DNA from 2 places in the Microbispora sp. NBC_01389 genome. Region 1 is predicted to be linked to the other one. Evidence: riboswitches for the same ligand, from Rfam matches in the RefSeq annotation. Region 1 holds a riboswitch; the other holds the start of a gene.
What was found. A riboswitch is a leader RNA that binds a small molecule or an ion and turns the genes downstream of it on or off. The one in region 1 is predicted to bind thiamine pyrophosphate.
Positions count from the first base shown of each region.

Region 2: linked by a shared signal. The riboswitch ahead of OG344_RS09610 (purine-cytosine permease family protein) and the one ahead of thiO (glycine oxidase ThiO) in region 1 are both predicted to bind thiamine pyrophosphate.

Region 1 is NZ_CP109552.1:4,684,002-4,698,565, forward strand. Features, by position in the region: gene OG344_RS21190 (NYN domain-containing protein) at 1-1, shown strand, start outside; gene OG344_RS21195 (hypothetical protein) at 8-163, shown strand; gene pknB (Stk1 family PASTA domain-containing Ser/Thr kinase) at 147-2,159, opposite strand; gene OG344_RS21205 (thiazole synthase) at 2,305-3,093, opposite strand; gene thiS (sulfur carrier protein ThiS) at 3,090-3,290, opposite strand; gene thiO (glycine oxidase ThiO) at 3,287-4,423, opposite strand; TPP riboswitch at 4,412-4,523, opposite strand; gene OG344_RS21220 (NAD(P)/FAD-dependent oxidoreductase) at 4,695-5,873, shown strand; gene OG344_RS21225 (Rv2175c family DNA-binding protein) at 5,917-6,291, shown strand; gene thiE (thiamine phosphate synthase) at 6,319-6,969, shown strand; gene OG344_RS21235 (polyprenyl synthetase family protein) at 7,021-8,088, opposite strand; gene metF (methylenetetrahydrofolate reductase [NAD(P)H]) at 8,271-9,197, shown strand; gene OG344_RS21245 (GNAT family N-acetyltransferase) at 9,226-9,798, opposite strand; gene OG344_RS21250 (YbaK/EbsC family protein) at 9,841-10,317, opposite strand; gene OG344_RS21255 (peptidoglycan-binding protein) at 10,442-11,323, shown strand; gene OG344_RS21260 (SAV_6107 family HEPN domain-containing protein) at 11,714-12,151, shown strand; gene OG344_RS21265 (arginine deiminase) at 12,157-13,401, opposite strand; gene OG344_RS21270 (transcriptional regulator) at 13,520-14,014, opposite strand; gene pyrR (bifunctional pyr operon transcriptional regulator/uracil phosphoribosyltransferase PyrR) at 14,431-14,564, shown strand, end outside.
Region 2 is NZ_CP109552.1:2,144,834-2,159,397, forward strand. Features, by position in the region: gene OG344_RS09585 (LCP family protein) at 1-1,195, shown strand, start outside; gene OG344_RS09590 (GPP34 family phosphoprotein) at 1,263-1,910, opposite strand; gene OG344_RS09595 (TenA family protein) at 1,954-2,559, shown strand; gene OG344_RS09600 (Fpg/Nei family DNA glycosylase) at 2,582-3,460, shown strand; gene OG344_RS09605 (rhodanese-like domain-containing protein) at 3,580-3,903, shown strand; TPP riboswitch at 3,942-4,058, shown strand; gene OG344_RS09610 (purine-cytosine permease family protein) at 4,049-5,389, shown strand; gene OG344_RS09615 (BTAD domain-containing putative transcriptional regulator) at 5,491-8,853, shown strand; gene OG344_RS09620 (peptidase domain-containing ABC transporter) at 8,857-10,992, opposite strand; gene OG344_RS09625 (hypothetical protein) at 10,989-11,309, opposite strand; gene OG344_RS09630 (TIGR04500 family putative peptide maturation system protein) at 11,329-12,342, opposite strand; gene OG344_RS09635 (MvdC/MvdD family ATP grasp protein) at 12,339-13,340, opposite strand; gene OG344_RS09640 (hypothetical protein) at 13,408-13,569, opposite strand; gene OG344_RS09645 (methylated-DNA--[protein]-cysteine S-methyltransferase) at 13,744-14,304, opposite strand; gene OG344_RS09650 (RNA-guided endonuclease InsQ/TnpB family protein) at 14,441-14,564, shown strand, end outside.

The DNA of each region.
Region 1 (14,564 bases):
AGAGGCGATGGCCAAGGACCGTACAGATTTCGTGCCGCATACCGAAACCGGCGGTGAGAAGGCCGTCGCCGAAGCGCGACAACGCAACCAGGAGCACATAGACGACCACCGGCGCGCGGAGAGTTACGACGGCGGGCGGGTGGGGGTCAGTGCCAGATCGTGATGGTGCTGCCCTGGGGTTGCTGGCCGAGGGGGTTCTCGCCGACGACCCGCTGGGTGCCGACCAGCTCGCGGACCCTGACCCTGAAGCCGGCCGTCTTCAGCTCGGACACCGCGTCCCGCACCGCCTTGAACCGCACGTCGGGCACGTTCACGAAGTCGGGCGCCGCCTGCGAGGGGTCGGTCTCCCACGGCCAGTGGAAGCCCTGGTCCGGGCCGCGTGACACGGTCAGGTGGACGGTCGCCCCGGCCGCCGTCTCCGCGCCGCCCGAGGGGTCCTGCGCGATCACGGTGCCCGGTGGGGCGTCGTCCACCGTCTCGTCGATCTGGACGTTGAAGCCCTTGTCGCGCAGGAACTTCTCCGCCTGGTCGCGCATCATCTGCGTGACGTCCGGCATCAGCAGCCCGGCGCTGACCACGAAGTTGACCGCGCCGCCCTTCCTGACGCGCTTGCCCACCAGCGGGTTCGTACGGATGACCTGGTCACGCGGGATCGTCTCGCTCGCGCTCCGGCTGACCCGTCCGGGGGTCAGCCCGGCCTCGGCGATCTTGGCCCGGGCGTCCGCCAGGCTGAGGCCCTCTACCTTCGGCACCGGGATCGTCTCCGGGCCGGCCGACGGGATCAGCTTGAGCACCGCTCCCTTGACCGCCTCGGCGCCCGGCCCGGGCTCGGTGTTCAGGACGACGTCCTTGGGGACCTTGTCGTCGAACACCGGCTTGAGGACCTGCACCTCGAATCCGCGGTTCTGCGCCTCCTGCCGGGCGACCGTCAGGGGCTTGTTCACCAGGTCGGGCACCTTCGTGTAGCGGCCCTCGGAGAACCACCAGCCCGTGAAGGCGACGCCCGCGAGCATGACGAGGGCCAGTGCGGCGAGGAACCAGACCGGTCGTGGTCGTGCCCTGCGGGTCCCGCGGCGCCCTCCCGCCTCCGTGGGGCCGGTCACGACGCCGGTCAGCAGGTCCGCACGCGGCTGGATCACCGTCTGGCCGAGCTGCGCGTGCCCGGCTGTGCCGGACGCGGGGGTCGCGCCCGCCGGGGCCACGGGCGCGCGGTGCGTCCCCGTGCCGGCGCCGCTGTGCGCGCCCGTCGGGGAGCCCACCGCGGAGCCCACTACCGAGCCCGGGCGGGTGTGGCCGCCGGTGTGCCCGGTCCTCGGCAGCGTACGGTGGATCTCGACGGCGGCGACCAGCATGGCGGTCGCGTCCGCCGGGCGCCGGGCGGGGTCCTTGTCGGTGGCGGCGGTGACGAGCGCGTCGATCTGCGGCGGGATGCCGGGCACGACCGAGGACGGCGCGGGCACGGTCTCGTGCACGTGCCGGTAGGCGATCGACATCGGCGTCTCACCGGCGTACGGCGGCTGCCCGGTGAGCAGCTCGAACAGCATGATCCCGACGGCGTACACGTCGCTGCGCGCGTCGGCGAGGCCGGTCGTGACCTGCTCGGGCGACATGTAGCCGATCGTGCCGATCATCATGCCGGTCTTGGTCTGGTTGGTGGCCTCGATCGCCCGGGCCAGGCCGAAGTCCACGACCTTCACCCGGCCGTCGTCGGCGAGCAGCACGTTCTCGGGCTTGACGTCCCGGTGGATCAGCCCCGCCTGGTGGGCCGCGCCGAGGGCGGCGAGCACCGGGATGACCATCTCCAGGGCCTCGCGCGCCGGGAGGCGGCCACGCCGGCGCAGGATGTCGCGCAGCGTCCTGCCGGGGACGTACTCCATCGACAGGTAGACGTTCGCCCCGTCGGTGCCTTGGTCGAAGACCTGCACGATGTTCGGGTGCGAGAGGCTCGCCACCGACTTGGCCTCGCCGATGAACCGCTGGACGAACTGCGGGTCCTCGGCCAGCGAACGGTGCATCACCTTGACGGCGACCGTGCGGTCGAGCCGGATGTCCAGAGCCAGATAGACGGAGGCCATGCCGCCCCGGGCGATCCGGGACTCGACGCGGTAGCGCCCGTCGAGCTGCTGCCCCACGAGCGGATCGGTTAGCGTCGTGTCCACCCGCCCGAGTTTACGGGTGATTTGCCGTCGGGCGTGTTCCCGAATCCCAAACCGAGACCTGTCCGGATCCCTTTCGCAGGACCCGGAAAGCCGTCCCTCATGCGAAAACCGGCCTTACCCGGCGTCCGATTCGGAAACGCGCCGCTCACGCGGAGCGGACGGGCGAGGACGCCTCGGCGTAACGGCGGCGGGGGATGCGCCCGGACAGGCGGGCGAGCCGTCCGGCCGTGACCGCCTGCCGCATGGCGGCGGCCATGAGGCCGGGCCGGTGCGCCCGCGTCACGGCGCTGGCGAGCAGCACGGCGTCGCAGCCCAGCTCCATCGCGAGGGCCGCGTCGCTGGCCGTGCCGATCCCCGCGTCGAGGATGACCGGCACCGCGGCCGCCTCGGCGATCAGCTCGATGCTGTGCGGGTTGCGGATGCCGAGGCCCGAGCCGATCGGGGCGCCGAGCGGCATCACCGCCGCGCATCCGGCGTCCTCCAGCCGGCGCGCCAGCGCGGGGTCGTCGCCGATGTACGGCAGCACGACGAAGCCGTCGGCCACCAGCCGTTCCGCCGCGTCGAAGGTCTCGATCGGATCGGGCAGCAGGGTCCGTTCGTCGGCGATGACCTCCAGCTTCACCCAGTTCGTCTCCAGCGCCTCACGGGCCAGCCGGGCGGTCAGCACGGCCTCGCCGGCCGTGAAGCAGCCGGCCGTGTTCGGCAGCACCCTGATGTCCCGCGCCCGCAGCAGGTCGAGCACCGAGCCGCGGGCGGCCGGGTCCAGCCTGCGCATCGCGACGGTCGTCAGCTCGGTGCCGGACGCCTCCAGCGCCTGGTCGAGCACCTCCAGCGACGGCGCGCCGCCGGTCCCCATGATCAGCCGCGAGGCGAACTTCTCCCCGCCGAGCACGAAGACGTCGCCGGAGGCGTCCTGTTCCGTCATTCCCGTCATCCTCCCTGCACCGCGGTGAGCACCTCGACGCCGTCGCCGTCCTCCACCCGTGTGGAGTCCCAGGCGCCGCGGCTCACCACCTCGCCGTTGACCGCCGCCGCGACGCCCGACGTGAGCGCCGTGAGGGTCCGTACGGCGTCGCCCACCGTCGCCCCCTCCGGCAGCTCGGCCGGGCCTCCGTTGATCGTGACCTTCATGTGCGGAATCTCCCTGGGTCGCAGGACAGGGCGGCCTCCGGCACCGCGCCGCCGGTGAGGAGCGCGGCGACGGCCTCGGCGGTGATCGGGGACAGCAGCACGCCGCTCCGGCCGTGCCCGGTCGCCGCGAGGACGCCGGGGGGCCCGGCGAGGCCGATGAGCGGAAGGTTGTCCGGGGTCCCGGGGCGGAAGCCGACGGCCGTCTCGGCCAGTTCGAGCTCGGTGAGGCCGGGCACCAGCTCGCGGGCGTCGCGCAGCAGCTCGTACACCCCGCCGACGGTGACCCGCGCGTCGTACCCCAGCTCCTCGGAGGTGGCGCCCAGGACGATCTCCCCGTCGCCCCGGGGGACGAGGTAGGCGGGGGAGCCGTGCACCAGTCCCCGCACGCACCGGGTGAGGAACCCCCGGGGGCCCCGCAGCCGGAGGATCTGCCCCTTGACCGGCCGTACGGGCAGGCCGGGGAGCAGGGCGGCCGACCACGATCCGGCGGCCACCACGACCCGGCCGGCCGGGACGGTCCCGCCGGACGCCAGCCGCACCGACGGGGAGCCCCGCCCGGGGACGACGACCTCGGCGGCGCGTTCGGCCACCAGCGTGCCGCCCGCCTTCTCGAACGCGGTCAGCAGCGCGCGGACGAGCCTGCGGGGGTCGACCCAGGCGTCGTCGCGGGCCAGCAGGCCGCCGCGCACCGCGGGGGAGAGCATCGGCTCGAAGGAGCGGCACTCACGCCCGGTCAGCCGTTCGACCCGCAGGCCGAGCGTGCGCTCGAAGGCCGCGAGGTCGTCGAGGAGGGCCATGTCGTCCGCGCCGCGGGCGACCTCCAGCGTGCCCTCGGCGCGGTAGTCGAGGCCGGTGCCGGACTCGTCCTCCAGCTCCGCCCGGAACGCCGGCCAGGCGGCCAGCGACGCCAGCCCGAGCCGCAGCAGCGGCTCCTCCGTGTAGGTCACCTCGCTGACCGGTGCGAGCATCCCGGCGGCGGCGTGGGTGGCGCCGCTTCCCGGCGCGGGGTCCACCACGGCGACGGACAGTCCGCGCCGGGCCGTACGCCAGGCGGCGGCGAGGCCCGCCACGCCACCGCCCACGATCACGACGTCGTGGCCGGGCTCGCTCCCGGAGGGCCGTGTGGAGGACACCGCGCTCCCTTCGCCGGCATGACCCGGATCAGGTGGTGGGCGGTCGAGAGCCGTACGCTCTCCTCTCAGCCCGGTCCGCCGGGCTCCCGCGCGTCTTACGCCCCACAGCGTAGTACGTGGCGGATACCGGCGGATCGCCCGGTTCGGCGCTCGCGCGGGCGGGCGTGACGCGGCTCACAATCGGGGCTGCCCGAGATGTGCGCGCTCCTTGCCCAACTCGTTATGGGGAGCCGGTTGGCCAGGTCCCCTGTTGACAATCTATGGTCAAGGCGTGGATCACGTCGTGGTGGTGGGTGCCGGCCTGGCCGGCGTGCGAAGCATCGAGGCGCTGAGGTCCCGGGGGTTCACCGGGCGCATCACGCTCATCGGCGAGGAACACCATCGCCCCTATGACCGCCCGCCGCTCTCGAAGACGGTGCTGCTCGGCGACGCCGACTCCACCGTGGTCGACTCCGATCTCGACGCCATGGACGTGCGGCTGTGCCTCGGCACGGCCGCCAAGGGACTGCGGGACGGCGTGCTGGAGACGACCGAGGGAGAGCTGGAGTACGACGGCCTGGTCATCGCCACCGGAGCGACCCCGGTCCGGCTGCGGGGCGAGGGCCACCAGCATGTGCTGCGCACGATCGACGACGCGCTCGCGCTGCGCGAGCGGCTGGTGCCCGGCGCCCGCGTGGCCGTCGTCGGCGCCGGCTGGATCGGCGCCGAGGTCGCGACCGCGGCGGCCAAAGCGGGGTGCGCGGTGACCGTGGTGGAGGCGGGGGAGAGCCCGCTCGCCGCCGCGGTCGGCCCGGCGGTCGGCTGCCACACGATCGGCTGGTACGCCCGGGCCGGCGTCGAGCTGCGCCTCGGCGCGATGGTCGGGACGGTGGACGCCGACGGGCTCACGCTCATGTCCGGCGCGCGGGTGCCCGCCGACGTGGTGGTCTCCGGCGTCGGGGTGCGCCCCTCGGTCGACTGGCTCAAGGGCTCGGCCGTACGGCTCGACGACGGCGTGGTCGTCGACGAGCACCTGCGCACGTCGCTGCCGAACGTGGTCGCGGTGGGCGACTGCGCCAACTGGTGGTCGCGCAGGTTCGGCACCCGGCTGCGGGTCGAGCACTGGGACACCGCGCTCCAGGCCCCCGACACGGCCGCCGCCACGCTGCTGGGCGATGAGGCGGTCTACGACCCCGTGCCGTACTTCTGGTCGGAGCAGTTCGATCACATGCTGCAGTTCGCCGGACACCCGACCCCGGACGACCGGGTGCTGCTGCGCGGCGACCCGCGGGCCGACGGGAAGTGGGCGGTGTGCTGGCTGACCCCGGAGGACCGGCTCGCCGCGGTGTTCACCGTGGACCGGCCGCGCGACGTGGTGCAGGGCCGCCGCCTGGTGGAGGCCGGCCGGAGGCTCGACCCCCGGCGGGTGGCCGATCCGGCCGTGCCGCTCCGCGACTGCATTATGACGTAGTCGAGGTGTTTCCCGGAGGCTCGCATGTGGTAATGGTGGTTCCGTGACGCTTACTGTTGCGCAGATAGACCGGGAGACCGACCAGCTCGTCGGGGAGTGGCTCCCACTTCCGCAGGCCGCCGAGAAGCTGGGGCTCAGCATCGGCCGCACCAAGCAACTCCTGAAGGACAAGAAGCTCGTCGGCGTCCGGCGGGGCGGCGGCCAGCCGCAGATCCCGTCGGTGTTCGTCGCCCACGGTGAGGTGCTCAAGGGCCTGCCCGGCACGCTCACCGTCCTCTCCGACGCCGGGTACGACGAGGTGGAGTCGATCCGCTGGTTGTTCACCCCCGACGACTCGCTGCCGGGGGCGCCGATCGACGCGATCGTCAAGGGCCGGCACACCGAGGTCAAGCGCAGGGCCCAGGCGCTGGGCTTCTGACCGCCGCCGCATGGCATTGTTGGCCGGGTGAACGACACCCGGCGACGGCTCGCGCAGGCCAGGCTCTACCTCTGCACCGACGGCAGGAGGGACCGCGGCGACCTCGAGGACTTCCTCGACGCGGCCCTGGCCGGCGGCGTGGACATCGTCCAGTTGCGGGAGAAGGGCCTCGAGGCCCGCGAGGAGCTGGGCCTGCTCGAGGTGTTCCGCGCGGCCTGCGACCGGCACGGCGCGCTGCTGGCGGTCAACGACCGGGCGGACGTCGCGTACGCCGCCCGGCCGGACATCCTGCACCTCGGTCAGGACGACCTCCCGGTCCCCGTGGCCCGGGAGATCCTGGGCTCGGACGTGCTTGTCGGCAGGTCGACCCACTCGGCGGCCGAGGCGTCGGCCGCCGCGGTGGAGCCGGGCGTGGACTACTTCTGCTGCGGGCCGGTGTGGCCCACGCCGACCAAGCCGGGCCGTCCGGCGCCCGGCCCCGCGCTGCTGGAGCACGCCGCGAGCCTGGGCGCGGGCCGGCCGTGGTTCGGCATCGGCGGCATCGGCCCGGACAACCTCGACGAGGTGATGGCGCACGGCGTGCGCCGGGCGGTGGTCGTCAGGGCCGTCACCGAGGCCGAGGACCCCGGTGCCGCCGCCGCGGCTCTCAAGGCGCGCCTGTCGGCCGTCCCGCTGTGAGCCGGCCCCCGCCGGTCCCGGACGGGAACGGCGGGCCCGGTGGGGGCGTCGTCAGGTGCGGCGGGAGGTGGCGGCGACGGCCAGGGCGGCCAGCGCGGCGCGGGCGTCCTCCTCGATCGGCGCCTGTTCGAGGGCGTGCATCGCCTCGTCCAGATAGCGCTTGATCATGTCCTCGCAGTCCGTCAGCGCGCCGGTCTCCTCGATCACCGTGCGCAGCCGCCCGACCCCGTCGGCGTCGAGCCCCGGGTCGCCCAGCAGGGTCCGTACGACGTCCTGCTGGGCGGGGGTGGCCCCGGCGAGCGCCCGCGCGATGAGCACGGTCCGCTTGCCTTCGCGCAGGTCGTCCCCGGCGGGCTTGCCGGTCTCGGCCGGGTCGCCGAACACGCCGAGGATGTCGTCGCGGAGCTGGAAGGCGATGCCCACCCGCTGGCCGTACTGCACGCACAGGCGGTCGATCCAGGCGTGCCGGGCCTGGGCGGCGAGCACGAGCCCGAGGCGCAGCGGCTGCTCGACGGAATACTTACCGCTCTTGTAAAGGGCCACTCGCAGAGCGCTGTCGAAGGTGCTCTCGCCCTGCGCCTGCTCCAGCAGGTCGAGATACTGCCCGCACATCAGCTCGGTGAGCATGTAGTCGTGCAGGGGCTGGGCCGCGGCGATCGCCCGGGGGTCGAGGCCGCTGCAGCGCCACATCTCGCCGGACCACACCAGCAGCAGGTTGCCCAGCAGCACGGCCGAGCCCTCGCCGAACTGCCGCGCCGACCCGTGCCAGCCCGCGTCCGCGTGCATGCGCTCGAAGCGCCGGTGTGCCGAGGGCATGCCGCGGCGCACGTCGCTCGCGTCCATGACGTCGTCGTGGATCAGCGCACTGGCCTGGAGCAGCTCCAGCGACGCGGCGGCGAAGGGCAGGCCCGGCTCGTCGCCGCCGCCGCCGGCACGCCACCCCCAGTGGCAGAAGGCGGGACGCAGTCGCTTTCCACCGGCGAGGAAGTCCTCCGCGGCGGAGAGCAGGACGGCCAGGTGCGGGTCCTCGAAGTGGGGGCGCTGCCGGTCGAGGAATTCCCGGAGAACGCGGTCCACCTCCGTACGGATGTGGTCGAGCGTGGCGGCGGAAGTGGTCATGCCTCAGAGGGTAACCGGGGCAGATCCCGACATCACAGCGCAGATCCCCTCTAAATTGGTCAGCTCGCGCTGTTAGGTCAAAACGTCCGCATGCTCCGCCAGCGGCCCAGCGGCCCAGCGGCCCAGTCCACATGGCGAGACCGCGGAGGCCGGGGAGTGGCCCGCGCGGTAATCTTTCCCGTATGGCTCTCGGTCTGCCCTCGCGGCTCCCAGATCGCGTCCCGACGGTCCGCGAACTGCTGGCCGCGGGCGAGCGCTCGTTCTCGTTCGAGTTCATGCCGCCCAAGACCGACGAGGGGGAGCGCCAGCTGTGGCGCGCGATCCGCGAGCTGGAGGCGCTGCGGCCGACGTTCGTCTCCGTCACCTACGGCGCCGGCGGCTCGACCCGTGACCGCACCGTGGACATCGTCGAGCGGCTGGCCCACGAGACGACGCTGACGCCCGTGGCCCACTTCACCGCCGTCGACCACTCGATCCGTGAGCTGCGCCACCTCGTCGGCCGGTTCGCCGACGCCGGGGTGCGCAACATCCTCGCCGTGCGCGGCGACCCGCGCGGCGGCAACCCGCTGGACGAGTGGGTCAGGCACCCCGAGGGCGTCCTGTACGCCGAGGACCTGGTGCGGCTGATCCGCCAGGCGGGCGACTTCTGCGTGGGGGTGGCGGCCTTCCCGTACAAGCACCCGAGGTCGGCCACGATCGAGTCGGACACGAGCTACTTCGTGCGGAAGTGCCGGGCCGGCGCCGACTACGCGATCACCCAGATGTTCTTCCGCGCGGAGGACTACCTGCGGCTGCGCGACCGCGTGGCGGCCCAGGGGTGCGACACGCCGATCATCCCGGGCGTCATGCCCGTGACGCAGATGAGCACGATCGCCAGGTCCGAGCAGCTGTCCGGCGCGCCGTTCCCGCCGGAGGTGGCCGAGCGGTTCGCGGCGGTCGCCGACGATCCGGTGGCGGTCCGCCGCCTGGGGATCGAGCACGCCGCCGCGATGTGCCGGACGCTCCTGGACGAGGGCGCCCCCGGCATCCACTTCATCACCTTCAACCGGTCGAGCGCGACCCGCGAGGTGTTCCAGGCGCTGCACGGCGTGCCGGCCGTCGCCGGCTGACCCGTTCGCCCGTCCCGCCCGCGCCCGCTCAGTCCTCGTGAAGCGGCGCGGGGCCGGGCAACGGCAGCCGCACTCCGGCGATGACGTACTCCTCGTAGCCGCCCGGGAAGACGAACCGGGTCATCAGATCGGCGAAGCCCACATCGCGGTAGAGATGGCGGGCGGCCGTGGGGGCGTCGTGCGTGGACAGCACGGCGGTGCGCTCCGGGCGGCCCTCGCACAGCGCGTGGATCATGCGCCGCCCGACGCCCTTGCCCTGGTACTCGGGGCGCACGTGGATCTCGGCGATCTCCAGGGCGTCGCCGAACCACTCGTCGGCCACCACCGGGCCCGCCCGGTCCTGCAGGCCCCCGCGGACGACGTCGTGCCACCACTGTCCGGGGCCGCCGTGGAAGCCGTACGCGAAGCCGGCGACGCCCAGGCCCTGCGGGTCCTCGGCGAGTACGCAGGCGAAGCCGGGATAGGCGGCGTGGTTGCGCATTATCGCCATGCGGCCCGCGAGCTGGTCCGACGGCGGACGCATGGCGTCCGTGTAGATCTCCAGCACGGTGTCCAGCACCGCCCTGAACGTGTCGGGCCCCACCCGGCGCAGTCGGATCACCCGTCGCACACTAGCAAAGCGGCCCGAGGCCGGTCGCGGAGGTCATCCGACCTCGGCGGGCGTGCCCCCGGTGATCCGTACGAGCTCGTCGAACGAGGTGGGGAAGACCGAGTGGGGATGCCCGGCGGCGGCCCACACGACCTCGTGCTTGCCCAGCCAGGTGTCCACCAGCGTCCGCACGGGCGCGGGGTGCCCGACCGGGGCCACGCCGCCGATGGGCTGCCCGGTGTGCTCCCGGACGAACTCCGGCGCGGCCCTGCGCACCTTCGCGGCTCCGACGAGCCGCGCGATCAGGTCGGTGTTCACGCGATGGGCCCCGCTGGTCAGCACCAGCAGCGGCGCGCCATCCGCGTCGAAGATCAGGCTGTTGGCGATCGCGCCGATCTCGCAGCCGAGCCGGGCCGCCGCCGTGGCGGCCGTCGGCGCGGCGTCGTCCAGCACGACGACCTCGCCGGTCACCTGCCGGTCCCGCAGGGCCTGCTCGACTCGGACGACGTTGGGATGCAACTTTTCCGGCACCCGGCCACTCTAAACGGATTGCCAGGACAGACGCGGCCGATTATCGCCACTTGTGATCACACGGCTCGCAATCGCACCGTAAGGTGAGTCCTTTGTTCGGAATCAGGCTTATGAGGGGTTGGTCATGATGAGAGGTCGACGGCGGCCGGCCGTGGCCATGCTCGCCGCCGTGGGGGCTGTGACCTTCGCGACGGCCGGGGTCGCCGGCCCGGCGCGGGCCGCCGCGGTTCCGGCGGGAGCCGTGACGTACGCGAGGGCCGGGCTCGCCGGTGCGGCGTCGGCGGCCGGGGCGCCGGCGCTCACGGCGACGGCGGCCGGGGCGCGGGGAGTCCTGCCCGGACGGGCCGGATACCCGCCGTTCGAGGCGCCGGGGAAGACGCTCAGGCTCGGCGCCAAGGGCGACGCGGTGAAGGCGCTGCAGGCGCGGCTCAGGGAACTCGGCTACGTGCCCGGCAGTGCCGACGGCCGCTACGGCGGGGCCACGCTGACGGCGCTCTGGGCGTTCCAGAAGGTGCAGGGGATCAAGCCGACCGGCACGGTCGCCGCCCGCACCTGGAGGGCGCTGGAGAACCCCCGCGCGCCCAGGGTCCTCGTGCCCCGGGGCAGGGCCACCCGGGTCGAGGTGGACCTGACCAAACAGGTGATGGTTCTGTATCGCGCGGGCGTCCCGATGCTCATCAGCCACATCTCCAGCGGCAGCGGCGTCCCCTACACCGAGTACGCCGTGTGGAACGGCAAGAGGCAGGTGTTCTCCGGTAGCGCCCGCACGCCGACCGGCGACTACGCGACCACGTGGCGGGCCAGGGGCTGGCACCGGTCCTACCTGGGGCAGCTCTACAACCCGATCTTCTTCAACGGCGGCATCGCCCTCCACGGCGCGCTGTCGGTGCCGCTCTATCCGGCGTCGCACGGCTGCGTGCGGCTGCCGATGAACGTCGCCGAGATCCTGCCGGGCATGCTCGGCAAAGGTGTCCCCGTGCACGTCAGAGGCGCTTTCCGGCGGTAGCCCGCTGATGGGAGGGCCCCGCGCGACGTTTTCGCGTGGGGCCCTTCGTCGTACGTGCCCCCGCCAGTCCTCGAACCCTTGTTCGTTGACAGCCTTGACAGCGGCCATGGTCGAATCTATGTTCGATGGAGTGGGCGCGGGACTCGCGGCCTGTGCCCACACCGTCGGATCCGTGCCTACGTCGTCGGCGGAGACGGATGCGGCACGGCCCGCGGCGTGGGCCGGACGGGGAGAGGGGAAGCTCCTCGTCCGGCCGCCCACGGGAGCGTGAGAAAGCGTGTGGTCCCGGTGGTGCCCGGGATTACGCGGCCGAGCGAAATTGTCGGTGCTTTCTGCGACTGTGAAGTCACCGGCGGAGTTCGCCGGATGCCACGACTCAAGGAGGCGGGCATGACTGAAGAGAACGGCGACCAGCGGACCGGGCCCCGGCTTCCGCAGGCGGTCCTGGCGCGTCTCGCGGACGCCAGGGCGTGCCTCGCGGACGCCACCGTCGGGACCACGCCCGCGGACCGCTACGTGTCGGCCCATCTCGCGGCGCTGCGCGCGGCCGCCGGGATCCTCGCCGCGCGCCCCCGTCCGATGGACGGCCGCAGGCGGCGGCTGCGCAGCGCCTGGGAGCTGCTTCCCGAGGCCGAGCCGAAGCTCGCGGACTGGGCGGCCTACTTCGCGGTGAGCGCGACCAAGCGAGCGGCGGTCGAGGCCGGAATGGTCCGGGCCGTCACTCAGAACGACGCAGACGAGATCATAGCGGAGGCGGACAGGTTCGTCGGCGAGGTCGAGTCGATCCTCGGCCTGCCCGGCCGCCCCACCCTCCCGATGGCCGGCTGACGGCGTCAGGCCGGATCGCGCTCCAGCGGGCAGCTCATGCAGCGGGGCCCGCCCCGTCCCCGGCCGAGTTCGCTGCCGCGGATCGGGATGACCTCGATGCCGTGCCTGCGCAGGTGGTTGTTGGTCGTGGTGTTGCGCTCGTAGGCGACGACCACTCCCGGCTCCAAGGCCAGCACGTTGCAGCCGTCGTCCCACTGCTCGCGCTCGGCCGCGTGCACGTCCTGCGTCGGCGTGAGGACCTTGATGTCGTCCAGGCCGAGGGCTCGCGCGATCGCCCGGTGCATGTCCTCGGGCGGATGGTCGACGACCTTCAGCTCCTTGTCGGTGTCGCCCGGCTCCACCGTGTACGAGGGCAGCATGCCGAGCCCGGCGTACTTCGTGAACACCCCCACGTCGACATTGGTCATCACGGTGTCGAGGTGCATGAACGCGCGGGTCTTGGGGAGGTCGAGCGCCACGATGCGAGTCGCCGCGCCCGCGCGGAAGAGGTTCGTCGCCAGCATCTCCACCGCCTGCGGCTGGGTGCGCTCGCTCATCCCGACGAGCACGACGCCGTCGCCGAGCACCAGCACGTCGCCGCCCTCGATGGTCGCCGGGGCCATGCGGGTGCCGTCGTACCAGACGTCGAACCCCCCGCCGGACGGGTCGCCGTAGCCCGGGGCGAACATCGGGTGCCACCGGTAGACCGCCTCGTAGTTGAGGGTCTCGCGCCTGCGCGCCTTCTTGCGCATCGCGTTGATCGACACCCCGCCGTACACCCAGCAGGAGGTGTCGCGGGCGAACAGGTGGTTCGGCAGCGGCGGGAGGACGAAGTCGTCCGGGCCGAGCGCGTGGAAGACGACGGACCCCGGGTCGCAGCCCAGCTCCCTGATCTCGCGCTTGGTGATCCCGCCGGTCAGGTACGGCGCGAGCGCGGCGCCGTCGAGGGCGTCCAGCGTGTTGCGGATCGCGTCGCCGGCCAGCGGGCCGAACCAGTGCTCGTCGACGCTGCCGTCGAGGATGTGCTTGCGCGCGTCGGGGACCTCGATCACCTCCCGCAGGAGGTCGCCGAGGTGGTGCACCCTGACGCCGCGCGCGGTGAGCACCTCGCACCACTCCCGGTGCTCCTCCAGCGCGCGGTGCACCCAGAGCACGTCGTCGAAGAGCAGGCCGTCCTTGTTGCCGGGCGTGAGCCGCTTGAGCGCCAGTTCGGGGATGTCGACCAGGACCTGGCGGAGCCTGCCCACCTCCGAGCCCACAAAAAAAGTCATGTCCTGTCCTATCCCCGTATGACAGGAATCACTCGTGGCGCGGCTCCCCGGCGCGCGGAGGACCGACGGGGGCCGCCGCGGCGGCCCGGCGGCCGGAAGGAACGGTCGGCAGGAGTGGTCAGAAGGACTCGACGGCGCGGCGGGCCTCGGCGTCGAGCACGCCCCAGTTGATGAACTCCTCGGTCAGCTCGACGGGCGACTTGTCGTAGATGACCGCCAGCGAGCGCAGGTCCTCCTGCCGGATGGACAGCACCTTGCCGTTGTAGTCACCACGCTGGCTCTGGATCGTGGCCGCATAGCGGGCCAGCGGACCGGCCTTGTCCTTCGGCAGCTGCGACAGCCGCTCCAGGTCGATGACCAGCTTGGGAGCCGGCGCGAGCGGGCTGGGAGCGGCCCCGCCCGGCAGCAACTCGGAGACCGGCACCCCGTAGAAGTCCGCGAGCTCGGCGAGCTTCTGCACGGTCACCGCACGGTCGCCCCGCTCATAGGAGCCCACGACGACGGCCTTCCACCGGCCGCGGGACTTCTCTTCGACACCGTGCAGGGACAACCCCTGCTGGGTCCGGATGGCGCGCAGGCGCGCGCCCAGCGACTTGGCGTAGTCAGACGGCATCGTGTGGCCCCCGGCTTTCTATGTCTCTTCTCACTTGATTGTGCGTCCTTGTCCTAAGCGTTCCGAACACCGGGGCTGGCACCGGGGAGTGGCACTGGGCCCGGTACCTTCGGTGACCGCTGCGTCGGGTTTTACCCAGGAAGGTCGCGTGTTGTGGTTACGGACAGTGACGGTAAAGCCGACACTCCCAAAGGTCAAGCTGATTGGAAAAAAGAGCGCCAAACAGTGCTCTCACCGAAATCCCCGACACCCGATGTGATGTGGCTTCCGATCCCTCGGAGGCCGGGGGCGGGCGCCGCCCTCCCGGCGCATCACCCCTGGCGGGAGGGGGGATGACGGAGGGCCCTGATACTCTATGCAGACCTGACACCCTTTTAAGACCCGTCCCGTGAGGCGGGAAAGGTGGTGACTTTTTCATGTCCGATGCCCAAAATCAGGCCCGTGCCGTCCTGGAGGGGCCCGACATCCACCGGGCGCTCACGCGGATCGCGCACGAGATCCTGGAGCGGACGAGAGGCGCCGGGAGCGTCGTCCTGCTCGGCATCCCCAC
Region 2 (14,564 bases), 2.5 Mb from region 1:
GGACGACACGGTCCCCCGCGTCCGCTCCAAGGTGTACGGCAAGCCGCGCTCGGGCAGCGCGCCGGTCCGCCCGATCGAGGGGAGCGGGCGGACGCCCGGGGGCCCGGAGGACGCCCCGCACCGGGACGGCGGCGGGCCGGACAGCCGGGAGGCCACCGCGCGCGGCGGCGGGTCCGGAAGCGGCTTCGGCGGGTTCGGCGGCGGGCGTGGCGGCGGGCCCGGCGGGTCCGGCGGCAGGCGCGGTCCCCGGGTGACCGGCAGGACCGTCGTCCGGATCGTCGTGGTGCTGGTCGTGCTCCTGCTCGTCGCCGCCGTCGCCGGATATTTCATGATCAGCGCCCGGCTGCACTCGGTCGAGGCGATGACCGACTACGACAAGCGGGCCGCCGAGACGCCGGGTGAGGACTGGCTGCTGGTCGGCTCCGACAGCCGGGCGGGCCTCACGGCCGCGCAGCGCAGGAAGCTGGCCACCGGCAAGGCGGTCGGCAAGCGCACCGACACGATGATGCTGCTCCACATCCCCTCCGACGGCCGGCCGACGCTGGTCAGCCTGCCCCGCGACTCGTACGTCCCCATCGAGGGGCACGGCAGTGGCAAGCTGAACGCGGCCTACGCCTACGGCGGGCCGAAGCTGCTGACCAAGACGGTCGAGCGGGTGACCGGCATCCGGATCGACCACTACATGGAGATCGGCTTCGGCGGGTTCGTCGGCATCGTCGACGCGATCGGCGGGGTCAACATCTGCGTCAAGCAGAACATCGACGACCACAAGGCCGGGATCAACCTCAAGAAGGGCTGCCAGGACATGGACGGCGGCACCGCTCTCGGCTACGTGCGCACCAGGAAGACCGGCGCGATCCCCGACTTCGACCGCACCCAGCGGCAGCGGGAGTTCTTCTCCGCCGTGGTCCAGAAGGCGGCGAGCCCCGGCACGCTGCTCAACCCCTTCACCTCGGTGCCGCTGGCGCTGAGCGCGGCCGACTCGGTCGCCGTCGACCCCGGCACCGGCCTGTTCGACCTGCTGTCGGTGGGCCTCGCCATGCGCGGCGGGCCCGTCACGACGGCCGTGCCGATCGGCTCGCTGCCGACCATCGGCGGTCAGGCCGTCGTGAAGTGGGACACGCAGAAGGCGCTGCGCCTGTTCGAGGCGCTCGCCGCCGACAAGCAGGTCCCCAAGGACGTCATCACGAAGTGACCCCCGCGTCCCCGTGCCGTCCCTCGCCGTCCCCGTGCCGTTCCCGGCGCGGGGGACGAGCGGAGGGTCAGGTGATGGTCGCGGCGGTGGTCGCCGCGGTCGTGGCCGCGATGACGGCCGCGTGCACGGACGCGATCGTCTTCTGTACGGCCTCGCCGGCCCACTCGCCCTGGGCGATCTCCTTGACGCGGCCCTTGGGCGCGTCCGGGAACGCCTCGCGGTCGAGTTTCGCCGCGTGGACGACCGCGATCAGCGCCGCCGTCCGTTCGTCTGGCCGGGCCCCGGCCAGCACGTTCCGGACGCGGTCCCGCACCGCCCGCTCATGGCTCGGGTCGAGCTCCGGATAGCGGGTGGTGGGGAAGATCCCGAGGATCTTTCCGGTCTGCTCGCTCAGCACGCCGCGTACGGCGAGACGGGTCAGCAGCCGCTTGCGCAGCCCGCCCATGCGGAGCCTGCCCACCCACCAGTCGGCCTTGTGCCGCCGGGACTCGCCGGAGATCCGGGCCAGCGCCTGGTCCAGCTCCTCGTCCCCCAGCGGCGCGTCGTCCGTGACCACGAGCTTCTTGTCGTCGAAATCGACGCGCCGGCTCACGGCGAGTTCGGCGACCACGGCTCCCGCCAGGGCGGCGTCGAGCTCCACGGATCCGATGACCGGCTTTCCGGTGTCCTCCCGGTAAGCCAGCAGCAGCACTTCCTCGGCGATCGTCAGTGTCACGGCATCGAGCCTAACTCGTCCCTTACCGCGAGAATGAGAACTTATGGGGATATCAGCGGACCTGCATGCCATCGGACGGCCGATGCTCGACGCCCAGCTCGCTCACCCGACCGTACGCGGCATCGCGGCGGGAGACCTGCCCGAGCCGGTCTTCCGGTCGTGGCTGGAGCAGGACCACCTGTTCCTGCTCGACTACGTCAGGGTGTTCTCCCGGCTGGCCTGGCAGGCGCCGGACGGCCATCTCGGCGACCTGGTCGACCTGGCGCACGCGACCTGGCACGAGGAGCTCGACCTGCACCGGTCGCTCGCCGCGGGCTTCGGCGCCGACCTCGACGGCGCGGTGAAGGGCCCGGCCTGCGCGGCGTACACGTCCTTCCTGCTGGAGACGGCGGCCTGCTACGGCGAGGGGCTGGCGGCGCTCTACCCCTGCATGTGGGGCTACTCGACGCTCGGGCGGCTGCTCGCGGCGGACCCGCCCGCCGAGCCGCGCTACCGGGCGTGGGTGGACACCTATGCCGACCCCGGCTTCGCCGCGCTCGCCGCCCGGATCGGCGAGATGATCGACGAGGCGGCCCCGGACCCGGCGCGCGCCCGGGAGCTGTTCGTCCGCGGCATGGAGCACGAGCTCGCGTTCTGGGACGTGCCCTGACGGCTGCGGTTACTGTGGGGACATGCCGGAGCTGCCCGAGGTCGAGGCGCTCGCCGGGTTCCTCCGCGAGCACGCCCTCGGCCACGCGATCATCGGGGTCGACGTGACCGCCTTCCAGGCGCTCAAGACCGTCGACCCGCCCGTCACCTCGCTCGGCGGACTGCCGATCACCGCCGTGGCCAGGCACGGCAAGTTCCTCGACCTCGACTGCGACGGCCTGCACCTCGTCACGCACCTGGCGCGCGGCGGCTGGCTGCGCTGGCGCGACGACCTCACGGGCGCGCGGCCGGTGCGGCCCGGGAAGGGCCCGCTCGCGGTCCGCGTACGGCTGTCGCCCGGCGAGGACGGCCGCGCCCCCGGGTTCGAGCTGACCGAGGCGGGCACGCAGAAGCGCCTCGCCGTCTATGTGGTGCGGGATCCCCGAGACGTCCCCGGGGTGGCCGCGCTCGGGCCCGACCCGCTCGCCGAGGACTTCACGCCCGACCTGCTCAAGACGATCGTGGGCGGGAGCCGGGCCCAGATCAAGGGCCTGCTGCGCGACCAGAAGGTGATCGCCGGGATCGGCAACGCCTACTCCGACGAGGTGCTGCACGTCGCGCGGATGTCCCCGTTCAAGGTCGCCGGGACGCTGACCGACGGCCAGATCGCCGACCTGCACGACGCGATCGTGAGCACCCTCCGGGACGCGGCCGAGCGGGCGCGCGGCCTGGCGGCCAAGGACCTCAAGTCGGAGAAGAAGTCGGGCCTGCGCGTGCACGGCCGCACCGGTGAGCCCTGCGAGGTGTGCGGCGACACGATCCGGGAGGTGGCGTTCGCCGACTCGTCGCTGCAGTACTGCCCGGCCTGCCAGACGGGCGGCAAACAGCTGGCCGACCGGCGGCTGTCGCGTCTGCTGAAGTAGGTCCGCGAGGAGCTCCGGCCCTCGTGGCGCCGCTCCGCCTGTGAGCGTCCGTGGATCACCGTGGGTCACAGCTCCCGGCACGGGCCCGCGCATCGGTGGTGTGCCGCCAGAATGGGCGCATGACATTGCCGGAAATCGCCCCCGACGCCCTGCCCGAGGGCGCGTACCTGCTGGACGTCCGCGAGAACGAGGAGTGGCGGGCGGGACACGCCCCGGGCGCCGTGCACATCCCGCTCGGCGAGCTGCAGGCGCGGGTGGACGAGCTGCCGCCGGACCGGCCGGTCTACGTCGTCTGCCGAGTCGGCGGGAGGTCGGCGCACGCCGCCATGTGGCTCAACCACATCGGCCGGGAGGCCGTCAACGTGGACGGCGGCATGCGGTCCTGGGCCGCCGCCGGGCGTCCGATGGTGAGCGAGCTCGGAGGAGACCCCTACGTCGCGTAGGAAAACGGTCAAAGTAGTGTCATAATCCCAAAGACATCAACAATACCCGCGGGAGCTCGGGCGTGACCGGGCTGAGAGGGCGGATCGAACTCGTTCCGCCGACCGCATGAACCTGTCCGGATAATGCCGGCGTAGGGAGCGTGTGATGGCCGCCGTCGTCGACGACGTGCATGCGGAGGTTCCGCTCACCCTGGACGAGGATGTCCCGAAGACCCTCGGACTGCTCGACCAGGGGGCGTTCTGGGCCAATCTCGGCGTCAGCCTCCTCGGCTTCTCGGGGGCGCTGTTCCTGCTCGACCCCCTGGGCGGCAGGCCCCTGACGTTCACCGCCGCGGTGCTGGCCGCCGTGATCGGCAGCCTCGTCGGCACCACGATGGTCGGCCTCGCGGCGATCCCCGGCGCGCGGACCGGGCGGCCCGCGATGGTGCTGCTGCGCGGCCTGTTCGGGGCCCGCCTGTCGTACGTCCCGACCGTGCTGAACATCGTGCAGATGCTCGGCTGGGGCGCGTTCGAGCTGTGGGTGATCGCGCAGGGCGCGCAGGCGCTCACGGGGACGGCGGTGCCGTACGCGGTGTGGGCGGTCGCGGCCGGGGCGCTGACGATCGCGCTGACGATCCGGCCGCTCGGCGCGCTGCGCCTGCTGCGCCGCTACGTCACCGCGGGCGTCGTGGTCGCGATGATCTGGCTGTCGGTCGCCCTCTTCGCGCGCGGGCCCTCCGTGGGCGGCGGCTCCTGGGACGCCTTCGCCCCGGCCGTCGACTACGTGATCGCGCTGTCGGTGTCGTGGGTGCCGATGGCCGCCGACTACGCCCGGCACTCGCGGTCGAGCGGCGCGGCGTTCACCGGGGTGGTGGCCGGTTACACGATCGCCCAGGTCGCCTGCCTGGCCCTCGGCATCGCCGCGCTCGCGCTGGTCGGCAACGACCCCGACAAGGTGTGGGACCCGTTCGTGGCCGCCCCGCTCGGGGTCCTGTTCTTCGGCGTCCTGGTGCTGCGCGAGGCCGACCAGTCGTTCGCGAACGTCTACTCGACGACCGTGTCCATCCAGAACCTCGCGCCGCGCTGGGACCGCCGGGTGATCTCGATCGTGATCGGCGTCCTCACCACGCTGATCGCGCTGCTGGCCGACGTGAACTCCTACGGCGCGTTCCTCACCGTGATCGGGGCGGTCTTCGTGCCGATGTTCGCGGTCCTCGTGGTCGACTACTTCCTGCTCGGCGGAGCCTCCCGGTGGAACACGGCCGAGGACGCCCCCTCGCGGTGGCTCATGGTCGCGCCGTGGGTCCTCGGGTTCGCGGCGTACTGGATCGTGGCGGTCACCCCGACCGTGGCCTGGTGGGACGGCCTCTGGGCCGACGTCCGCGGCGCTGTCGGGTTCGTCCACCAGCCGTGGATGAACGCCGCGCTCGCCGCGTTCCTCGTCGCCGCGCTGGCGACGGCGGCGCTGTCCCTCCCGGCCCGCCGCCTGCGGTCGTCGCCCCGGTAGACCCGGTCGGCTTCGCACTTACGTGCAAGTGAGGTGCAGGACGACGCCTCTAAACTGCCGCCCACGGAAGGCCCGCGCCGGCCTCCACCATCAGAGAGGCCGTGGGGGCAGTGGAATTCGGGGTTCTGGGTCCTTTCGAAGTCCGGGACGGCGAGGTGCCGGTCGGCGTCGGAGGCCCGCGGCCGCGGGCTGTCCTGGCCCGGCTGGTGCTCGCCGCGGGCGCGGTCGTCTCCACGGACACGTTGATCGAGGATCTCTATAACGGCACGCCGCCGGCGACCGCACTCGAGTCGATCCACGTCTACGTGTCGAACCTGCGTCGTGTCCTCGAACCGCAGCGGGCGCCGCGCACCCCTCCCCGGCTCCTCGTCGCGAAACGCCCCGGCTATCTGCTCGCCACCTCGGACGTCGACGCCCTGCGGTTCGGCGGGCTCGTCGCCGACGCGGAAGGCAGGCCGCCCGCACGGGCGCTCGCGCTGCTCGACGAGGCGCTGGGGCTCTGGCGCGGCCTGCCGTACGCCGATTTCGCGGGCGAGCTGTGGGCAGTCACGGAGGTGAACCGCCTCCAGGAGCTGCGCCTGGTCGCCGTCGAGCGCCGCGCACAGACACAGCTCGACCTGGGCCGGCCCGAGGCGGTGATCCAGGACGTGGAGGCCGAGACCGCGGAGCATCCGCTACGAGAGCGGCTGTGGTGGCTGCTGGCCCTCGCGCACTACAGGGCCGGCCGCCAGGCGGACGCGCTGGCGACGCTGCGGCGCGCCAGGACCCTCATCGCCGATCAGCTCGGGCTCGATCCGGGCCCGCGGTTGCGGGCGCTGGAGCAGGACATCCTGCGGCAGGCTCCGTCTCTCACCGCTCTCACCGTACGGTCGGGCACCGTTCCCGGTGAGCCCGCCGTGCTCACGCCCGCTCGGCCGGACTCCGGGAAGGCGCACTCGCCGCACGGGCGCGACCGGCAGCTCGCGGAGATGGAGTCGACGCTCGGCGGCGGGATGAGCACGATCACGGTGACCGGGGAACCGGGCATCGGCAAGACCTGGCTGCTGAAGGAGTTCAGGGACCGGTGCGCGGAGAGGGGACACCTGACCCTCTGGGGGAGCTGTCACGATCTCGGAAGCGCACTGCCGCTGCGGCCGTGGATCCGGGTCCTGAGGTCGCTGGAGCGCGTCCATCCGGCTCCCGACCCCGAGGCGCTGGCCGGGCTCCTCGACGAGGAGGTCCCGCAGAGGCCGGCGCAGGGATCGGCACAGGAATCGGCACAGCGGGCGCGTCAGCGGCGTCATCAGGCCGTCGCCGACTGGCTCTGCGCCGCCGCGCGGGACCGGCCGGTTATGATCATTCTGGACGACCTCCAGTGGGCCGACCCGGCGACCCTGGGACTGCTGCGCGATGTGACGGCGCTCGCCGGCGAGTCGGCGGAGCAGGTCCCGCTCACGCTGGTGACCGCGTTCCGGGACACCGCCCAGGCCGATCCGCTCGACGACGTGCTCGGCGGATTCGCCCGATACAACCTGCTCCGCATCCGGCTCGCGGGCCTCGAAACCCCGGCCATCCGGGCCATCGCCGTGACCGTGGGCGCGGAGGTCGACGAGCGGACCGCTCACCTGCTGGCCCGGCGCACCGGCGGCAACCCGTTCTTCGTACGTGAGACGGCCCGGCTGCTGGCGCAGGGCCGCCCGCTGGAGACGGTTCCCGACGCGGTCGCCGGCCTGATCCACCAGCGGCTGGCGGCGCTGGACCCGCGGGTCGCCGAGGTGCTCGGGATCGCCGCGGTGATCGGCGGGGAGTTCGATCCCGGCATCGTGGGCGAGGCGCGGGCGGCGCCCGTGTACGACCTGCTGGACCAGGCCGTGCGGGCCGGTCTGGTCGTCGCCGTCGGGCACCGGATGGGCTTCGCCCACGACCTGGTGCGGGAGACCCTCCTGCGGGAGATCCCGCCGCTGCGCAGGGCCGTCATCCACCGGCAGGTGATGGACGCTCTCGTCGACCGGCCCGGTGCCGACGTGGCCGTCATCGCCCATCACGCGGTCCAGGCCGGGCCCGCGGCGTACGCGGAGGCGGCGCGCTGGGCCGCCGCGATGGCGGAGCAGTCGGGTCTCCGCCTGGCCTACGAGGAGGCGGCCACCTGGTGGGGCCGTGCGGTCGAGGCGCACGGGGCCGCGGCCGGCGATCCGGCCGACCACGTCGAGCTGCTGCTGCGGCAGGCCCGCGCCCTGCTCGACGCCGGCGACGCCCTGGCTGCCAGAAGCGTGCGGGCGCGGGCGATACGGGTGGCCGACCGGGGGGCGGGTCCCGACGGGCCCGTCCTGCTCGCCCGGGCGCTCACCGTGCTGGACGCGCCCTCGATCTGGAACCTGCGCAATCCGTACGAGGAGGTCGAACTTCAGCTCGTGCGCCGGTTCGAGCGCGCGTTGGACGCCATGCCCGAGGCCGCCGCCCCCGAGCGGGCGCGGCTGCTCGGCGGAATGGCCCAGGAGTTGTACGACGGGTCGGACGACGCGCGCTGCCACGTCCACTCCGCGCAGGCGGTCGAGATGGCCCGTGGTCTCGGCGACCCGCATCTGCTGATGCGTGCGTTGAACGCCCGATACCTGTCGATCCCCAGCGTGATCTACAGCGAGGAGGCACGGGAGATCGCCGGGGAACTGGAAGACCTGAGCCGGAAGACCAGGACGCCGGAGTTCGAGCTGCTCGCGCAGATGATGTGGACCTACCGTCGCATGGAGGTGTTCGACGTCGCGGGAGCGGACGAGGCGGCCGCCCGGTGCGACGCCATGCTGGCCCGCATGCCGCTGCCCTGGCCGCGCTTCCAGCACACGATGTGGCGGGCGGGGCGGCTCACGCTCTGCGGACGGTACGACGACGCGGAGGCCCTCTACGCCGACCTCGACCGGCAGGCCGAACGCATCGGCATGTGGTACGCGGGATCCGTCGTGTCCCTGGGCCGCATCCTCCTCGCCTACGGCAGGGGGACGGTTGGCGAGGCGGAGCCCCTGATCGACGCGGTCGCCGGCGCCAACCCCTGCGGGGACCAGGCGCTTCGCGTGCTCCTGCGGTGCGGCCAGGGTGGAACGGAAGCACAGAGTGGAACTGAAGCACAGGGCGAGCGGAAAGAGGCGTGCGACCTGGCCGCCGACGGCTGGCGGCAGGCGCCGCGCGACTGGTCGTGGCTGACCTTCACCTGTCTCCAGGGCGCCGCGCAGGCGGCGGTCGGCGACGCGCATGCCTGTGCGGCCACGTACTCCGCCCTGCTGCCCTACAAGGGACGGATCTCCGTCGGAGCCGCCATCGCCTTCCTGGGGCCGGTGGACTGGTTCCTGGCGATGCTCGCCTCGGCCATGGGGGACGACGCCGCCGCGGCGCGGCACCACGCCAGGCTCGCGCGGCTGGCCGGCGGGGCGGGTCTCACTCTGTGGAGGGACCGCGCCGTCACCGCGGCCGGTCGATCACACCGGGCCCGCTGAGGGCTATCGCCGGCGCAGGTCGGCCGCGACGAGCGCGGCGTACGCGCCGCCCTGGGCCATCAGCTGGTCGTGGGTGCCGCGTTGCACGATACGTCCGGAGTCGAGGACGAGGATGAGGTCGGCGTCCCTGACCGTGCTCAGCCGGTGGGCGATGACGATCCGGGTCTGGGGGAGCCAGGCCAGGTTGGCCTCGACGGCGGCCTCGGTGGCGCTGTCGAGGTTGCTGGTGGCCTCGTCCAGCAGCAGCACCTTGGGCCGGGCCAGCACGGCGCGGGCCAGGGCCAGGCGCTGCCGCTGGCCGCCGGACAGCCCGCCGCCGTCGGTCAGCATGGTCTCGTATCCCATGCGCATGGCCGTGATCTCGTCGTGCAGAGCCGCCAGCGCGGCGGCCTGCGTGATCCGCTCCAGCGGCGCGTCGGGGTGGTTGAGCGCGATGTTGTCCCGGATGGAGCCGTTGAACAGGGCCACATCCTGGGTGACCACCCCGAACTGGCGGCGCAGCGTGCTCAGGTTCAGCTCGGCGGCGGGGACGCCGTCGTAGCGGATCTCGCCCTCGACCGGGATGTGCAGCGCCAGCAGGAGCCGGGCCAGCGTGCTCTTGCCCGAGCCGGATGCTCCCACCAGGGCGACCTTCTGCCCCGGGCGGATCGCCACCGACACGCCCCGCACGGTCCACGGGCCGCGCGGGTCGTGCCGGAAGCCGACGTTCCGTAGCTCGATCTCGCCGCGCAGGCGCAGCACCTCGATGCCCTGGCTCGGCTCGGGTGCGGAGGCGAGGATGTCGGTCAGCCGGTCGAAGTGCGCGCCCGCCTGCTGGAGGCTCTGCAGGCTGGTCATCAGCGAGGCGAGCGGGGTGAGCGCGGCCAGCGCGACGGCGTTGAGCGCGATCAGGGCGCCCGTGCTGAGCCGCCCGTCCAGCACCCGCCAGGCGCCGAGCCACAGCAGCCCGAGCGGTGTGATCACGCGGATCGCGGACAGCGCGGCCTCCAGCAGGCCGTGGGTGAGCCCGCTGCGCACGTCCGCGTCGAGTTGGCGGGAGAAGTGGGACGACCACTGCTCCATCGCCCTGTGTTCCGCGCCCGACGCCTTGAGCGTCTCGATCCCGCTGATCGTCTGGATGAGGCTGCTCTGCGAGGCTGACAGCGCCGCGAGCTCCTGCTGTGCCAGCCGGTGCACGCGGCGGGACGTGGCCGCGAGCAGCGCCGACTGCAGCGCGACCACGCCGGTCAGCGCCACGCCGAAGACGGGATCGCGCAGGTAGACCAGCGCCAGGTAGCCGACGGCGAGCGGCCCGTCCAGGAGCGCGGTGACGATCTGGCCGGTGAGCAGTTCGCGCAGCGTCGTGACGCTGGTCGCCCGGGTCACCAGGTCGCCGGTGCCGCGCCGGGTGAAGTAGCGGTACGGCAGGGCCACGAGGTGGGCGACCACCCCCTCGGTGAGCTCCCGGTCGGCGCGGGCGCGAACCGCCACCAGCAGAGCCGCGCGCAGGTAGGCCAGGACGAGCTGGGCGGCCCCCGCGAGCAGCACGCCCACGCCGAGCAGGGGCAGCAGGCCGGAGGCGCCGCGCGGGATGACCGTGTCGAGCAGCAGCTCGGTCAGCAGCGGCATGGCCAGCCCGAGCAGCTGCAGCAGCAGCGAGGCCGCGATGACCTGCACGAGCAGGCCGCGCCGCCGCCGCAGCAACGTGCGCACGAACTCCCGCCGCCACGCGCTCGCCAGCGACGACGACCCGCGCCGGAACCCCTCCCCCGGCTCGAAGGCCAGCAGCACCCCGGTGAAGGCGGCGGAGAACTCCACCTGGGTCAGCCGTCGCCGCCCCTGCCCGGGATCGACGATGTCCACCCGGTCGACCGACCACCGCTCGACCACCACGAAGTGGTTGAACTCCCAGTGCGCGACGGCCGGAAGCGGCACCCGGGCCAGGTCATCGGGATCGAGCGAGAACCCTCGCGCCTTCAGACCATGCTCACGGGCGCCCTGCAGGAGCGCGCGGGCGCTCAGCCCGTCACGGCCGACACCGAGGTGTTCCGACAGCTCGGTCAGCGTGACGCGGTGGCCGTGATGCGACAACACCATGGCCAGGCACGCGGTGCCGCACTCGGTGGGCGTGTTCTGCAGCACCACCGGGACACGCCTCACCGGGCCGCCTCCGACACCAGCACCGACACGACCGTTCCCGCGACCGCCAGCACGGCCACCGTGATCCACAACAGCAAGAAGGACGGCCCCCGGAGCGCGATCGGCACGCTCGGCTCCCGGCCGCGTAGGGCGTGCCGCCGCAGCGCCTCCTCCCGGAAGACGCCGCGCTCCTGTCCGGGGGCGGGGAGGCCCGGCTCGTGCGGAGGGCTCGGCGGCCGGTCCGCCCCGGGATTCTCCCAGGTCCCGGCGGAGGGCCGCGGGGACCTGGGCCGGGTGCGGTCGGGATCCGGCCCGGGCGCCGGGCACGACTCGGTCATCGGCGTTGCCTTGAGCCGCTCAGAGCCAGTGCCAGGTGATCTCGGCCGCCGCGCGGCGCGCCGCCATGAACGCGGCGAAGCCCGCCCGTCCCGCCGCGGCCAGCGTCGCCGGGTCGTCGACGTCCGCCGGCCGCCGTTCGCGTACGACCCCGAACAGGTGCCCGGCGCCGTACGACGCCGGTCCCACGACCTCGCCGGCCGCGGCGTCCCGGAGCGGTTCCGGCAGTTCGCGGGCGACCCGGACCGAGGCCGTCACACCGAGGTCGCCCCGCGACAGCACGGCCACGCCGAGAGCCGCCAACGGTTCCCGCGACGCGGCGAGGCCCGCCAGCCGTTCCGCGCTCCCCGTAGCCCATACCGCCCAGACTTGGTCGAACTCCTCGGGGTGGCGCTCCAGGTACTCCCGCGCGGTCTCCCGTTCCAGCCGCGCCCGCACCCGCCGCTTCAGGGCGAGCCCGTGGATGTGGTTGTCGTAGGCCTCCCGGGTGAGCCCGACCTCGCCGAGCCAGCGCAGCATCCGCTCGCGGGTGCGCAGCCCGCGCCGCAGCCGGTAGGCGTCCGACGCCTCCTGCAGCTCCTCCCGGGTCGGCCCGGGCTCACGCGCGATCAGCTCCTCCAGGACGCAGTGGTCGACCAGCTCCTCCTGCACGGACGGATCCCGCTCGGCCCGGGCGCGCAGCGTCAGCAGCACGTTCTGGACCAGCAGCTCCCGGCCGTCGACGGTAAGCACCCTGCCCGAGGCCCAGTGGGTGGAGTGGTCCACCGTCCAGGGGACGCCGTCGTCGGCCGGGGCGGTCAGCGCCACGGTTCCGCCGCCCGGATGGCCGAGCACCAGGTCGTAGTCCACCACGGGGCTGCCGGGCCGTACGTCGGTCACGAGCTGGGCCCGCACGTCCGGGTGGTCCGCCCGCCAGCGCTCGGCCGCGCGCCGGGCCGCCGCCACGCCGTCACGCGTACGCGGCAGGCTCCGCAGCAGCTCCACGGCCCCGGCCAGGACGCCGGAGAAGGAGGTCTCCTCGGTAGGAACGGTCATTCGCTTTCCATCGTGGTCGTGGGGCGGGGGCCGGGTTCGGCGGCGACGAGCCAGTCGGCGATCGCCGCGGAGATGGGCAGGCCGGTGGCCGACTCGATCCAGCCCCACTGTCCGGTGGGGTTGATCTCCAGGTACACGTATCGACCGTCGGGGGTGAGGATCACGTCGATGCAGCCGTACGGCAGGCCGAGTGAGGCGGTCAGCGCCAGGCAACGGCGCTCCACGTCCTCGGGCAGCCGATGGATTCCGTACGTCGAGAAGCTGCGCTCGTAGTGGCGGTAGTCGTACCGGGTCGTCCGCGACCCCTGAGAGTGGATCTCGGCGGCGAACACCCGGTCTCCCACGACCGTGATCCGCAGCTCAACCGCCTTGTCCACGTACGGCTGGAGGATCACCGGGGAGGCGCCGAGCCGGTCCCGATGGGTGAGGTGCCGCCGGGTGACCGGCGTGGTGTAGAAGACGTGCTCCTCGCCGCCGATGTGGAACGGGACGTACTCCACCTGCTTGGCGATCAGCTCGCCGCCCGCCTCCTCCCAGAACGGAATCAGCTCCTCGGCGTCGTTGGTGACGAGCGTCTCCGGCGTGGCGAAGCCGAGCCGGGTCGCGGCGGCGAGGTTGAGCAGCTTGTTCTGCAGCCGGATGACGTCGATGGTCCGGCCGGGGAACCACCGGGCGTCGAGGGTGTCCTCCCAGCCGTACAGCAGGATCTGCGCGATTTTCTCGACGTATCGCCGGTGGTCGTCGTCGGACACCGAGTCCGGCGCCCGGGACGGAGAGGGACGGCGGTTCCAGACGGCACTGAACTGGGACGTGTCGTACGTCATGCCGCCGGTCCGCAGGCTGTGGCGCCAGCCCTCGCCCGTGAGCCGGGAGGTGATCCGGCTCTCGGCCGGGTAGTCGCCCGGATCCCACCACAGGAAGTCCGCCCCGCGTTCACGCAGATGCGGGACGACCATCTCGACCGACGCGTCGTCCGCGGCGCTGAGAATCAAGATCAACGTACTTTTCCCGTCGAGGGGGCGGCGTGACCGGGCGCCCGGTCACGCCTCCGTGCTGGTTCGACCGTCAGATGCGGACGTCCATCGGGTCGCCGCGCCCGCCTCCGAGGGAGGAGGACACCCAGGCGCATTCGGGGCCCTGCAGCGGCGGCAACCCGCCGACGATGTCGTCCAGGAAGTCCTCCGGCAGCTCGGCGTCCCCGTTGAGGTCGTCGATGCGAACAGACATGCTTTTCACCACCTTTCATTCGGAACGGCGGCATGCCGGAGAACCCGCCCACGGCCGGAGAGCCGCGGCGGGACAAGTCCGGTGTGCCGACGCGGAAGCAGCCTGCCGAGCGCGCCTAAAGATTTACTTGTGATCTTCTAAAAGCCCTGATGGCACCGGTCGGAGTCCGGGTGGTCAGAGGGCGCCTTCCAGGCGGAGCAGGTGTTCCTTCGCCGCCTTGCCGCCGGCGTACCCGCCGAGCGAGTCCGGGCCCTCCACGGCCCGATGGCAGGGCAGGAGCAGGCAGAGCGGGTTGCCGGCCAGCGCGTTCGCCACCGCGCGCGGCGCCTGTGGCCGCCCGATCCGCTCGGCCATCTCCTGGTAGGTGGTCACGCCTCCGTACGGCACGCCGGGCATCAGCTGGATCACGGTGCGGGAGAAGCCGGTGACCAGGCGCGGGTCCACGGAGAGCGAGAAGGTGCGCAGCCTGCCGGCGAAGTACGCGTCGAGCTCGCGGCGCAGCGGATCGAGGCGGCGCGGGTCGGGCCCGATGAACGAGCCGACGGCGCGGGTCACCCGGGCGAAGACCGCGTGCTCGTCCTCGTAGGCGCAGGCCAGCACGCCGCGCGCGGTCACCGCGAGGACCAGGCGGCCGACCTGCGTGTCCATGGTGCCGAACGCCACCTCGGGCGGGGCCAGGCCGACGTAGCCCGGCGTGGTCACGCGGAGCAGGGCTTCGAGGTCCTCGGTGGACATGGGCGCCCAACTTTCTGTTCATCGCGTGGAGGCAGCGTATCGGAGCGCTCGTGAGCCGCTCGAAAACGCGCTGGGCCGGCCGGGCGCACCCGGCTGACCAGGGCGAGGAGAGCGGGTTCACGTCCAGGGAGATGGTGTGCTTGAGGACCGTGAGCGGTGTGTTGCCCATGCTTGCGGCAAGGGGGCAGCCGCACCCAGAAGTGCCCGCTCCACCACCGAACTCGCGCGCACCTTCGGCGTGGTCGTGGTGGAAGACCTGA